One region of the Actinomadura sp. B10D3 genome, then DNA from elsewhere that is predicted to be linked to it. Evidence: riboswitches for the same ligand, from Rfam matches in the RefSeq annotation. Region 1 holds a riboswitch; the other holds the start of a gene.
The links. A riboswitch is a leader RNA that binds a small molecule or an ion and turns the genes downstream of it on or off. The one in region 1 is predicted to bind glycine.
Positions count from the first base shown of each region.

Region 2: another riboswitch for glycine. It lies ahead of gcvP (aminomethyl-transferring glycine dehydrogenase); the one in region 1 lies ahead of gcvT (glycine cleavage system aminomethyltransferase GcvT).

Region 1 covers NZ_JBDPLY010000035.1:32,190-37,890, reverse strand. Annotated here, with positions in the region: gene ABGB11_RS36395 (L-serine ammonia-lyase) at 1-229, opposite strand, end outside; gene glyA (serine hydroxymethyltransferase) at 286-1,542, opposite strand; gene gcvH (glycine cleavage system protein GcvH) at 1,539-1,928, opposite strand; gene gcvT (glycine cleavage system aminomethyltransferase GcvT) at 1,987-3,081, opposite strand; glycine riboswitch at 3,248-3,343, opposite strand; gene ABGB11_RS36375 (site-2 protease family protein) at 3,495-4,793, shown strand; gene ABGB11_RS36370 (PLP-dependent cysteine synthase family protein) at 4,797-5,701, opposite strand, start outside.
Region 2 covers NZ_JBDPLY010000004.1:59,436-65,136, forward strand. Annotated here, with positions in the region: gene gcvP (aminomethyl-transferring glycine dehydrogenase) at 1-2,300, opposite strand, end outside; glycine riboswitch at 2,468-2,562, opposite strand; gene ABGB11_RS08780 (lysylphosphatidylglycerol synthase transmembrane domain-containing protein) at 2,832-5,333, shown strand; gene ABGB11_RS08785 (MerR family transcriptional regulator) at 5,361-5,701, opposite strand, start outside.

The sequences.
Region 1 (5,701 bases):
CGGGTTTGTCCCCTTCGAGGCCGAGGATGACGGCCTTGTCGCTGCCGTGGCCCTTCCCCGTGAGGCCGAGAGAGCCGTACAGGACGACCTGGACGGACGCCGTCTTCTCCAGCAGGCCGTCCTGGCCGAGGCCGCGGGCGAAACGGTGCGCGGCGGCCATCGGGCCGCCCGTGTGGGACGACGACGGTCCGATACCGATCTTGAACAGGTCGAAGACGCTGATGGCCATGCGCTACCTCGGTGTAGCCGCGGCCCCCTCCCGGAAGGGGAGGGGGCGACCGGCCGTCACAGGTTCGGGTACAGGGGATGCGCGTCGGCCAGGGCCTTCACGCGGGCCGCGAGGGCGTCGCGGTCGAAGGACGGCTGGAGGGCCAGCGCGATGACGTCCGCGACCTCGGTGAAGTCCGCGGCGGTGAAGCCGCGGGTGGCGAGGGCGGGCGTGCCGATCCGCAGCCCGGACGTCACCATCGGCGGGCGCGGGTCGTTCGGCACCGCGTTGCGGTTGACGGTGATGCCGATGTCGTGCAGGCGGTCCTCGGCGTCCCGCCCGGTGAGGTCGGAGTCCACCAGGTCGACCAGGACGAGGTGGACGTCCGTCCCGCCGGTGAGCACCTTCACGCCGGCCTTGGCGGAGTCCTCGGCCAGCAGTCGCTCGGCGAGGATCTTCGCGCCGTCGACGGTGGCCGCCTGCCGGGCCTTGAACTCCTCCGACGCGGCGATCTTGAGCGCGACGGCCTTGGCGGCGATCACGTGCTCCAGCGGGCCGCCCTGCATGCCGGGGAACACCGCGGAGTTGATCTTCTTGCCGTACTCCTCGCGAGCGAGGATCAGGCCGCCGCGCGGGCCTCCGAGCGTCTTGTGCGTGGTGGTCGTGACGATGTCGGCGTGCGGCACCGGCGACGGGTGCAGGCCCGCCGCGACGAGCCCGGCGAAGTGCGCCATGTCGACCATCAGCAGCGCCCCGACCGAGTCGGCGATCCGCCGGAACGCCGGGAAGTCGAGCTGCCGCGGGTAGGCCGACCAGCCCGCCACGATCATCTTCGGCCGGTGCTCCGCCGCGAGCGCGGCCACCTCGTCCATGTCGACCAGGCCGTCCTCGGCCCGGACGTGGTACGGCACCACGTTGAGCACCTTGCCGGAGTAGTTCAGCCGCATGCCGTGCGTGAGGTGCCCGCCGTGCGCGAGGTCGAGGCCGAGGATCGTGTCGCCGTGCTGGAGCAGCGCGAAGTAGACCGCCGTGTTCGCCTGGGCCCCGCTGTGCGGCTGGACGTTGGCGTGGTCCGCGCCGAACAGCGCCTTGGCCCGGTCGATCGCGAGCTGCTCGGTGACGTCGACGTGCTCGCAGCCCCCGTAGTAGCGGCGGCCCGGGTACCCCTCGGCGTACTTGTTCGTCAGGACGGAGCCCTGCGCCTCCAGCACCGAGACCGGGGCGAAGTTCTCCGACGCGATCATCTCCAGGGTCTGCTGCTGCCGCCGCAGCTCCGCCGCGACCGCCTCGGCGACCTCGGGGTCGGCCGCCGCCAGGGAGTCGTCCAAACTCATGATTCCTCGATCAGCTTGGAGTAGGCGGCGGAGTCGAGCAGGTCGCCCGGCTCCTCCGAGATCCGGACCTTGAAGATCCAGCCCTCGCCGTACGGGTCGTCGTTGATGACCTTCGGCTCGTCCACCACGGCGGTGTTGATCGCGGTGATCTCGCCGGTGACGGGGGAGTAGATGTCGCTGACCGACTTGGTCGACTCCACCTCGCCGCACGGCTCGCCCGCCTCGACGGTGTCGCCCTCGGACGGCTGCAGCTCCAGGTAGACGATCTCACCGAGCGCGTCGGCGGCGTGCGCGGTGATGCCGACCGTGACGATGCCGTCCTCGTTGCCAAGGCCCGACACCCACTCGTGCTCCTCGCTGTAGCGGAGCTCCTCAGGAACGCTCACGATCACTTCTCTTTCTTCTCATTGTGGGGGCCGGCCCCCACGCCCCCGGTCAACGACTTCAGGAACGCTTGTAGAACGGCAGGGTCACCACGTCCACCGGCTCCTGCCGGCCGCGGACGTCCACGGCGAGGTCCGTCTCCTCGACGCCGCTGTCGAGGTACGCCATGGCGATCGGCGTGCCCAGTGTGGGCGACGGGGCGCCGCTCGTCACGACCCCGCACGGCGTGCCGCCGGACGTGACGACCTGGTATCCCTTGCGGGGCGCGCGCCGGCCCCGTGCGACCAGTCCGACGAGCCTACGGCCCGGCGGGGTCTGCGCCTGCGCCGCCAGGGCGGTCTTACCCACGAAGTCGCCCGGCTTGTCCAGCTTCACGACCCGGCCGAGGCCCGCCTCGAACGGGGTGGTCTCGGCGGTCAGCTCGTTGCCGTACAGCGGCATGCCCGCCTCCAGGCGCAGCGTGTCGCGGGCCGACAGTCCCGCCGGGACGACCCCGTCCACCGCCGCGAGCGCCTTCCACAGCGGGACGGCGTCCGCGGCGTCGACGAACAGCTCGAAGCCGTCCTCGCCCGTGTAGCCGGTACGGGCGATGAGCGCGTCGACGCCCGCGACCCGGTCGGCGAGGATCGCGTAGTACCTGAGGTCCGCGAGCGGCGCGCCGGTCATGCCTTCGAGGATCGCCTGGGAGCGCGGGCCCTGCAGGGCGATCAGCGCGTACGACGCGGACCGGTCGTCCACGGCCGCCTCGAAGTTCGCGGCGCGCTCGGCCAGCGCATCCCGGACGACGTCCTTGTTCGCGGCGTTCGCGACGACCATCCAGGTCTCGTCCGCGAGCCGGTAGACGATCAGGTCGTCCAGGACGCCGCCGTCCTGCCCGCAGATCATCGTGTAGCGGGCCTTGCCGACCGGCATCGGCGACAGGTTCCCGACCAGCGCGTAGTCGAGCGTCGCGCCCGCGCCCGGACCGGAGAGGAAGATCTCTCCCATGTGCGACAGGTCGAACAGCCCGGCCCCGGTGCGGACGGCCTGGTGCTCGGCGGTCTCGCTCGCGTAGCGCAGCGGCATCAGGTAACCGGCGAAGTCGACGAGGTGCGCACCGAGATCCTCGTGGACCTCGTGCAGCGGCGTCTTCTTCGGACTCGTATCGGCGGACATGGGCTCGGCTCCTTCGTCACGGGCGCACGTGGTCCATCGTCCCACTCGCGCACCGGGCGTCTCGGTGCCTCCCCCTCTGTCATCGGCGCCTGAGAGCTTCACCCGCCTGCGCGGCGGGCTTTCACCTTCGGCGGGGGACCCGGGGTCCCCGCTTTCCAGAGGTCGCCTGGCCCGTGCGGTCCGTGGGCCTGAGAGCTTCCGGGGAGGATTTGCTCCTTCGGCGTCCCCGGCTGGCTACAGGGGACTCTCCCGCACGGGATGAACGGCGGGCCTCATTATTGCATCGCCCGGACGGTGAGGTCGTCTCCGGTTCGCCGCGGGCTTCAACCCAACCGGGGCGCGTTAACGTACTCTGAGGTGATTGCCAACGCTCACCCCCCGGCGCGGGGTGCACGACCGGAGGGGCACGACGCATGGTCTACTACCTGGCTGGGGCGTTGATCCTTTTCTTCGGCCTGCTGGTGTCCATCGCGTTGCACGAACTCGGGCACTTCTCCTTCGCCAAGCTGTTCAAGGTCCGGACGACCCAGTTCATGGTCGGGTTCGGCCCGACGATGTGGTCCCGGCACCGAGGCGAGACCGAGTACGGCGTCAAGTGGATCCCGCTCGGCGGCTACATCCGCATGATCGGGATGCTGCCGCCGCGCAAGGGCGACGCCCCGGGGCGGGTCCGCCGCGTCAGCACCGGCCCGTGGCAGGGCCTCATCGAGAACGCCCGCGGCGCGGCGCTGGAGGAGGTCGGGCCCGGCGACGAGGACCGCGTCTTCTACGCCAAGAAGTGGTGGCAGAAGCTGCTGATCATGTTCGGCGGCCCCGCCATGAACCTGCTGCTGTCGGTGATGTTCTTCGCGATCCTGCTGATGGGCATCGGCACCAACCAGCCGCAGCCGGTGATCAAGGAGGTCGCCGAGTGCATGGTGCCGGCGAGCTCCGAGGTCACCTCGTGCCCGGCGAACGCCGCGCCGACGCCCGCCCGGCAGGTCGGGCTCCAGCCGGGCGACCGGATCGTCGCGTTCGACGGCAAGAAGATCGACGACTACGAGCAGCTGCAGAAGCTCATCCGCGGCGACGGCGGGCAGACCGTCCCGATGACCGTCCGGCGGGACGGGCGGGAGCTGGAGCTGAACGTCCCGATCACCCGCAACCAGATGTACGACCTGGAGGACGAGGACAAGGTCGTCAACGTCGGGTTCCTCGGGATCACGCCGGACAGCGCGATCGAGCGGCAGGGCCCGGGCGCGGTCGCCAGCACGATGGGCGACCTGACCGCGCGCACCACGGGCGCGCTGCTCCGGATGCCGCAGAAGATGGTCGGCGTCTGGAACGCGGCCTTCGGCGGCGACGAGCGCGACCCGAACGGCCCGATCGGCGTCGTCGGCGTCAGCCGCATCGGCGGCGAGGTCGCCGCGTCCGACGACTTCTCCGGGGCCGAGAAGGTCTCCTTCTTCGTCATGCTGCTCGGCTCGCTGAACCTCGCGGTCGGCCTGTTCAACCTGGTCCCGCTGCTGCCGCTGGACGGCGGCCACATCGCCGGCGCGCTGCTGGAGGCGATCAAGAAGGCGTTCGCGAAGGTCTTCCGCAGGCCCGACCCCGGCTACGTGGACGTCGCCAAGGCGCTGCCGGTGACCTACGTGATGGCGGTCGTCCTGATCGTCATGGGCGGCCTGCTCATCTACGCCGACCTGTTCAACCCGGTCCGTGTCACGGGATAGCCGTCACGGGATCTCCGGCATCTCCCCGGTCTTGAGGAAGGCGTTCAGCGCGGCCAGGTACGGGGCGATGTCGAGGCCCTGCGCCGCGAGCCACGCGTCCGAACGGTACGTGTGCGCGTAGCGCTCGCCGCCGTCGCAGATCAGCGTGACGACGCTCCCGCGCTCGCCGTGCGCCCGCATCTCCGCGATGAGCTCCGCCGCGCCCCACATGTTGGTGCCGGTGGAGCCGCCCACGTCCCGGCCGCTGACCTCGCTCGTCCAGCGCATCGCCGCGACGGACGCCGCGTCCGGCACCCGGATCATCCGGTCGATCACCGTCGGCAGGAAGGACGGCTCGACGCGCGGGCGGCCGATGCCCTCGATCCGCGAGCCCGCCGCGGTCCGCTCCGGGTCTCCGTCGGCGAACGAGCCGTGGAACGCCGAGCCCTCCGGGTCGACGACGGCGAGCCGCGTCTGGAACATCCGGTACCGCGCGTACCGGCCGATCGTCGCGGACGTCCCGCCGGTGCCTGCGCCGACGACGATCCAGGACGGCTCCGGGAACCGCTCCAGCCGCATCTGCTCGAAGATCGACTCGGCGATGTTGTTGTTGCCGCGCCAGTCCGTCGCCCGCTCGGCGTAGGTGAACTGGTCCATGAAGTGGCCGCCGCACTCGGCGGCGAGCCGCCGCGACTCGTCGTAGATCGCGGACGGGTCGTCCACCAGGTGGCAGCGGCCCCCGTGGAACTCGATGAGCTGGATCTTCTCCGGGCTGGTGGACGCGGGCATCACCGCGACGAACGGCAGGCCGAGCAGCCGCGCGAAGTACGCCTCCGACACCGCGGTCGACCCGCTGGAAGCCTCGATGATCGTCGTGTCCGCGTGGATCCAGCCGTTCGCGAGGGCGTAGAGGAACAACGACCGCGCGA
Region 2 (5,701 bases), on a different contig from region 1:
ATCGCGATGTAGGCCCAGGAGATCGGCAGGATGCCGGCCGAGCCCCACGGGGCCGCGGAGATCGGGCCGGCGCCCGTCCGCGGCCCGGCCTCCGGGCGGAGCGGGTGGCTGGGCAGGAACGGGGCGAGGTGCTCGCGGACGCCGATCGGGCCGACGCCGGGGCCGCCGCCGCCGTGCGGGATGCAGAACGTCTTGTGCAGGTTGAGGTGCGAGACGTCCGAGCCGAACTCGCCCGGTCGGGCCAGGCCGACCAGCGCGTTGAGGTTGGCGCCGTCGACGTAGACCTGGCCGCCCGCGTCGTGCACGGCGGCGCACACCTCGGTGATCGTCTCCTCGAAGACGCCGTGCGTGGACGGGTACGTCACCATGATCGCGGCGAGCCGTTCGCCGTGCTCGCCGATCTTGGCGTGCAGGTCGTCCAGGGCGATGTTGCCGCCCTCGTCGCAGGCGACGACGACCACGCGCATCCCGGCCATGACGGCGCTGGCCGCGTTGGTGCCGTGGGCCGACGACGGGATCAGGCAGACGTTCCGGTGCTCCTCGCCGCGTGAGGCGTGGTAGCCGCGGATGGCGAGCAGGCCGGCCAGCTCGCCCTGCGACCCGGCGTTCGGCTGGACCGACACCTTCGCGTACCCGGTGATCTCGGCGAGGTTGCGCTCCAGCTCGCCGATCAGCTCGACGTAGCCGGCGGCCTGGTCGAGGGGCGCGAACGGGTGGATGTCCGCGAACTCCGGCCAGGTGATCGGCTCCATCTCCGCCGTGGCGTTCAGCTTCATCGTGCAGGAGCCGAGCGGGATCATCGACCGGTCGAGCGCGATGTCCTTGTCCTGGAGCCTGCGCAGGTAGCGCAGCATCGCGGTCTCCGAGCGGTGCGCGTGGAAGACCGGGTGGGTGAGGTAGGGGCTCTCGCGGCGCAGGCCGGCCGGGACGGCCTCGGCGGGCTCGCCGGCCTCGGGGACGCCGAACGCGCCGAGGACGGCGGCGACGTGCTCCGGCAGCGTCGTCTCGTCGCAGGCGATCCCCACCAGGTCCGGGCCGTCCGCGCGCAGGTTGACGCCCCGCTCGCGGGCCGCGGCGACCACGTCCGCCGCCCGGCCGGGGACGCGGGCGAGCACGGTGTCGAAGAACTCGGCGTGCACGACCTCGACGCCGCCGGCGCGCAGCCCCGCGGCGATCTCCGCGGCGCGGCGGTGCGTCCGCTGCGCGATCGCGGCCAGCCCCTCGGGGCCGTGGTAGACCGCGTACATGCTCGCCATCACGGCGAGGAGGACCTGCGCCGTGCAGATGTTGCTGGTGGCCTTCTCCCGGCGGATGTGCTGCTCGCGGGTCTGCAGCGCCAGCCGGTATGCGGCGGAGCCGTCGGCGTCGACGGACACGCCGACGAGCCGTCCGGGGAGCTGCCGCTGGAGGCCCTCGGCGACCGCCATGTAGCCGGCGTGCGGGCCGCCGAACCCGTACGGGACGCCGAACCGCTGCGCGGAGCCGACCGCGATGTCCGCGCCGGACTCGCCCGGCGGGCGCAGCAGCGTCAGCGCGAGCAGGTCGGCGGCCACGACCGCCTTGGCGCCGCGCTCGCGCGCCTGGGAGATCAGGGGCTCCAGGTCGCGGACGGCGCCGGACGCGCCCGGGTACTGCAGCAGGACCCCGAAGAAGTCGCCGTCCGGAAGCCCTCCGGACAGGTCCGCGGTGACCACCTCGATGCCGAGCGGGACCGCGCGCGTGCGGACGACCTCGATCGTCTGCGGCAGCGCGTCGGCGTCGACGAGGAACGTCCCGGGCTCCTTGCGCCGGGACGCGCGGTGGGCCAGGGCCATGGCCTCGGCGGCGGCGGTGCCCTCGTCCAGCATGGAGGCGTTCGCGACCGGCAGCCCGGTGAGGTCGGCGACGACCGTCTGGAAGTTGAGCAGGGCCTCCAGGCGGCCCTGCGAGATCTCCGGCTGGTACGGGGTGTAGGCGGTGTACCAGCCCGGGTTCTCCAGCACGTTCCGCATGATCACGCCGGGTGTGATCGTGCCGTGGTAGCCGAGCCCGATCATGGACGTGAGCACGGTGTTGCGCGAGGCCAGCTCGCGGAGCCGGTCCAGCGCGGCGGTCTCGCTCAGCGCGGGCGGCAGGTCCAGCGGCCGGGAGGTGCGGATCGCGGCCGGGACCGCGTCGTCGACCAGCGCCTCGACGCCGGAGTAGCCGATGGCGGCCAGCATCCGGGCCTGGTCGTCCGGGGAGGGGCCGACATGCCGGTCGGCGAAGACGGTCCGGGGATGCTGCGGCGAGGCCACGGGGGCGAAGAACTGGGCGGTCATGGAGAGCCTCCTGGCTGCTGCGGTCGCTCAGGCCACCGCCGGCACCCGGGCCGGCGGCCGTCTCCCCCTCTGTCATCGGCACCTGAGAGCTTCGCCCGCGCGGCGGGGTTTCCCCTTCGGTGAGCCGCCCTCCCGCGATGGGTCGGGCGCCTGCTTTCCAGAGGTGCCTCGCCCGCGCGGTCCTTTTGCCTGAGAGGTTCCGGGGAGGTTGCCCCTTCGGCGCCCCACGCTGGCGGCGTGGGGTCTCTCCCGCACAGGGTCGTCGGCATTTCCTCCAGAAACCCTACCCAAAGACCGGATGTCGCGATCGTCCCGCCCCCAGGTGGCGGAGGGGGCGGTCCCGCTCCGCCACCCCGGTACCGGCGAGTACGCTGTGCACACTCACCTGGGACGGGACGGGCTCGGGCCCGGGGGCGGAGATGGGCTGTGGGGTGGACGCGCGCGGCCGGACCGGCGGCCCGTCGCTCGACGGCGCGCCGCCGGTCCTGGGACGCTGATCAGGATGACGGACGGTCAGGGCGGCGGTACGGCGTGACACAGACCCGCGACGGCGCGGTGCGGCCGAGGCAGGGCGCGGCGGCCGGCGTGCCCGTCGACGAGCCCGCGCAGCCGGACCGGATCCGCCGGCCCTCCGACGCGATCAGGTTCGCGGCGTCGGTGGTGGGACTGGCCGTCGTGATGCTCCTGGTCTCGATCGCCCAGCAGACCACGCACGGCCTGCAGACCGACATCGCCGAGGGCACCGCGCACGCGCCCCGGCTGCTGCTGACGCTCGCGACGCTGGTGTCGAGCTTCGGGGTCCTGGCCGTGCCGGTCGCGTTCGCCGTCGAGCGGCTGTTCCACAAGGACGGGACGCGGGTCGCGATCGCGCTGCTCGCCGCGGTGATCGCGTTCGGGATCACGGTGGGCCTGGACGACCTCGTGGTGCGGGCGGCGCCCGGCGGCGTGCTGGACTCGCTGATCTGGGGCGGCACCGAGACCGCCCCGGTGCACACCGACATCGCGCCGGTGATCGCGTTCGTCAGCGCGGTCGGGATGGCGGGCCGCGCCCGCTGGCAGGCCGCGACCTGGGCGATGATCGGCCTGGCGGCGCTGACGGGGCTCACCGCGTCCTACGCGTCGGTCGCGGCGCTCGCGGCCACCTACGCGCTCGGCCGGGCCATCGGGCACGGCACCCTCTACGCGGTCGGCACGCCGAACCCCCGCCCGGCGGGCCGGACGGTCGTCGCGTCGCTCGAACGGCTCGGGCTGCGCCCGAAGCGCGGCGCGCGGCTGGACGAGCCCGCCGACGGAGCCGAGGAGCCCCGCCGCTACGGCGTCGTCCTCGCCCGCGACCCGGCCGGCGAGCACGGGGGCGGGCTCGGTGGCGGGCTCGGCGGCCGGGTGCCGCTGGGACGCGGGGTGCACGGCGACTGGGATCTGGAGGTCCGCGTCCTGGACCGCGACCAGCAGACCGCCGGCCTGCTCTACCGGATCTGGCGGATGCTGCGCCTGCGCGGCGCCACCACCGGGCGGACGCTGCGGTCGCTGCGCCGCTCCCTGGAACTGGAGTCGCTGATGGCCTACGCCGTGGACGCCGCGGGCGCCCGGACCCCCCGCCTCGCCGGGACGTGCGAGGTCGGCACGGAGGCGGCGCTGCTGGCCTACGAGCACGTGCCGGGGCGGCGGCTCGGCGACGTCCCCGACGAGGAGATCACCGACGAGCTGCTGACCGACGTGTGGCGGCAGTTCCGCTCCCTGCAGGCGGGGCGGCTCGCCCACCGCCGGCTGCAGGAGGAGGCGGTCCTCGTCGGCGAGGACGGCCTCGCCTACATCACCGACCTGCGGTCCGGGGAGACGGCGGCGGGCGACCTCGCGCTGCGGCTGGACCTCGCACAGCTCCTCACCACGCTGGCGCTGCGGACCGACCCGGAGCGGGCGGTCCGCACGGCCGCCGCCGTGCTGGGCGAGGAGGCCCTGGGCTCCGCGGTGCCGCTGCTGCAGCGGGTGGCGCTGTCGCGGGCGACGCGCACGGCGCTGCGGCACGACCGGGAGCTGCTCACCCGGATCCGGGAGCAGATCGTCCGGCTCAAGCCGGAGACCGAGGCGCCGCCGGCCCGGCTGGAACGGTTCAGGCCCCGGACGATCTTCAGCATCGTGGCGCTGTCGGTCGCGGCGTACATCGTCATCCCGCAGGTGGCGAGCCTCGACCTCGGCCATCTGGCGTCGACGGCGAGCTGGCACTGGGTGGCGGCGGCGCTCGGCGGGGCGGCCCTGACCTATGTCGCGGCCGCGATGATGCTCGCGGGCTTCGTCCCGGAGCGGCTGCCGATGGGGCGGACGGTGCTGGTGCAGCTGGCGGCGTCGTTCGTGAAGCTGGTGGCCCCGGCGGCGGTGGGCGGCGTCGCGGTCAACACCCGGTACCTGCAGCGCTCGGGCGTCCGCCCGGCCCTCGCGGTCGCGAGCGTGGGCGCGTCGCAGCTGGTCGGGCTGGTGACGCACATCCTGCTGCTGGTGCTGTTCGGGTTCCTGACGGGGTCGACGGCGAAGGCCACGCAGGATCTGGCGCCGTCCCGGACGATCGTCATCGCGGTGCTGGTGCTCGGGCTGCTCGCGGGGCTGGCGATGACGGTCCCGCGGGTGCGCCGGGTCGTCACGACCCGGCTGCGGAGCATGTTCTCGGGGGTCGTGCCGCGGCTGGTGGACGTCCTGCAGTCGCCCAGGAAGCTGGCCACCGGGATGGGCGGGACGCTGCTGCTGACGCTGGCGTTCTCGCTGTGCCTGGACGCGTCGGTCCGCGCGTTCGGGGGGTCGCTGCCGTGGACGACGGTGGTGCTGGTGTTCCTGACCGCGAACGCGGTCGGGTCGGCGGCGCCGACGCCGGGCGGTCTCGGCGCCGTCGAGGGCGCGCTCACCCTGGCGCTGACGATCTCGGGGCTGTCGGCGGAGACGGCGACGTCGGCCGTCCTGCTCTACCGCCTGCTGACGCTGTGGCTGCCGGTGCTGCCGGGCTGGGGGGCGTTCGCCTACCTGCAGCGCAAGGAGGCGCTCTAGGGGGCCGGTGAGGCGCTCAGAGGGGGATCAGCCGGTCCGGCGGGCGCGCCGGCGGTCGGCCAGTTCGTCGTGGGGGTGTCCGTTAGGGTCCGCGTCGTCGGCGGTGGCGCGTTCACCGGGTAGTTCGGCCAGGCTGCCCTCCACCTCCTGCCACACCCGTCCGAGGGCGATGCCGAACACGCCCTGCCCGCCCTGGAGGAGATCGACGACCTCGTCGGCGGAGGTGCACTCGTAGACGCTGACGCCGTCGCTCATCAGGGTTATCTGCGCGAGGTCCTGGACGCCGCGGTCGCGCAGGTGGGTGACCGCGGTGCGGATCTGCTGCAGCGACACGCCCGTGTCCAGGAGCCGCTTCACGACCTTCAGCA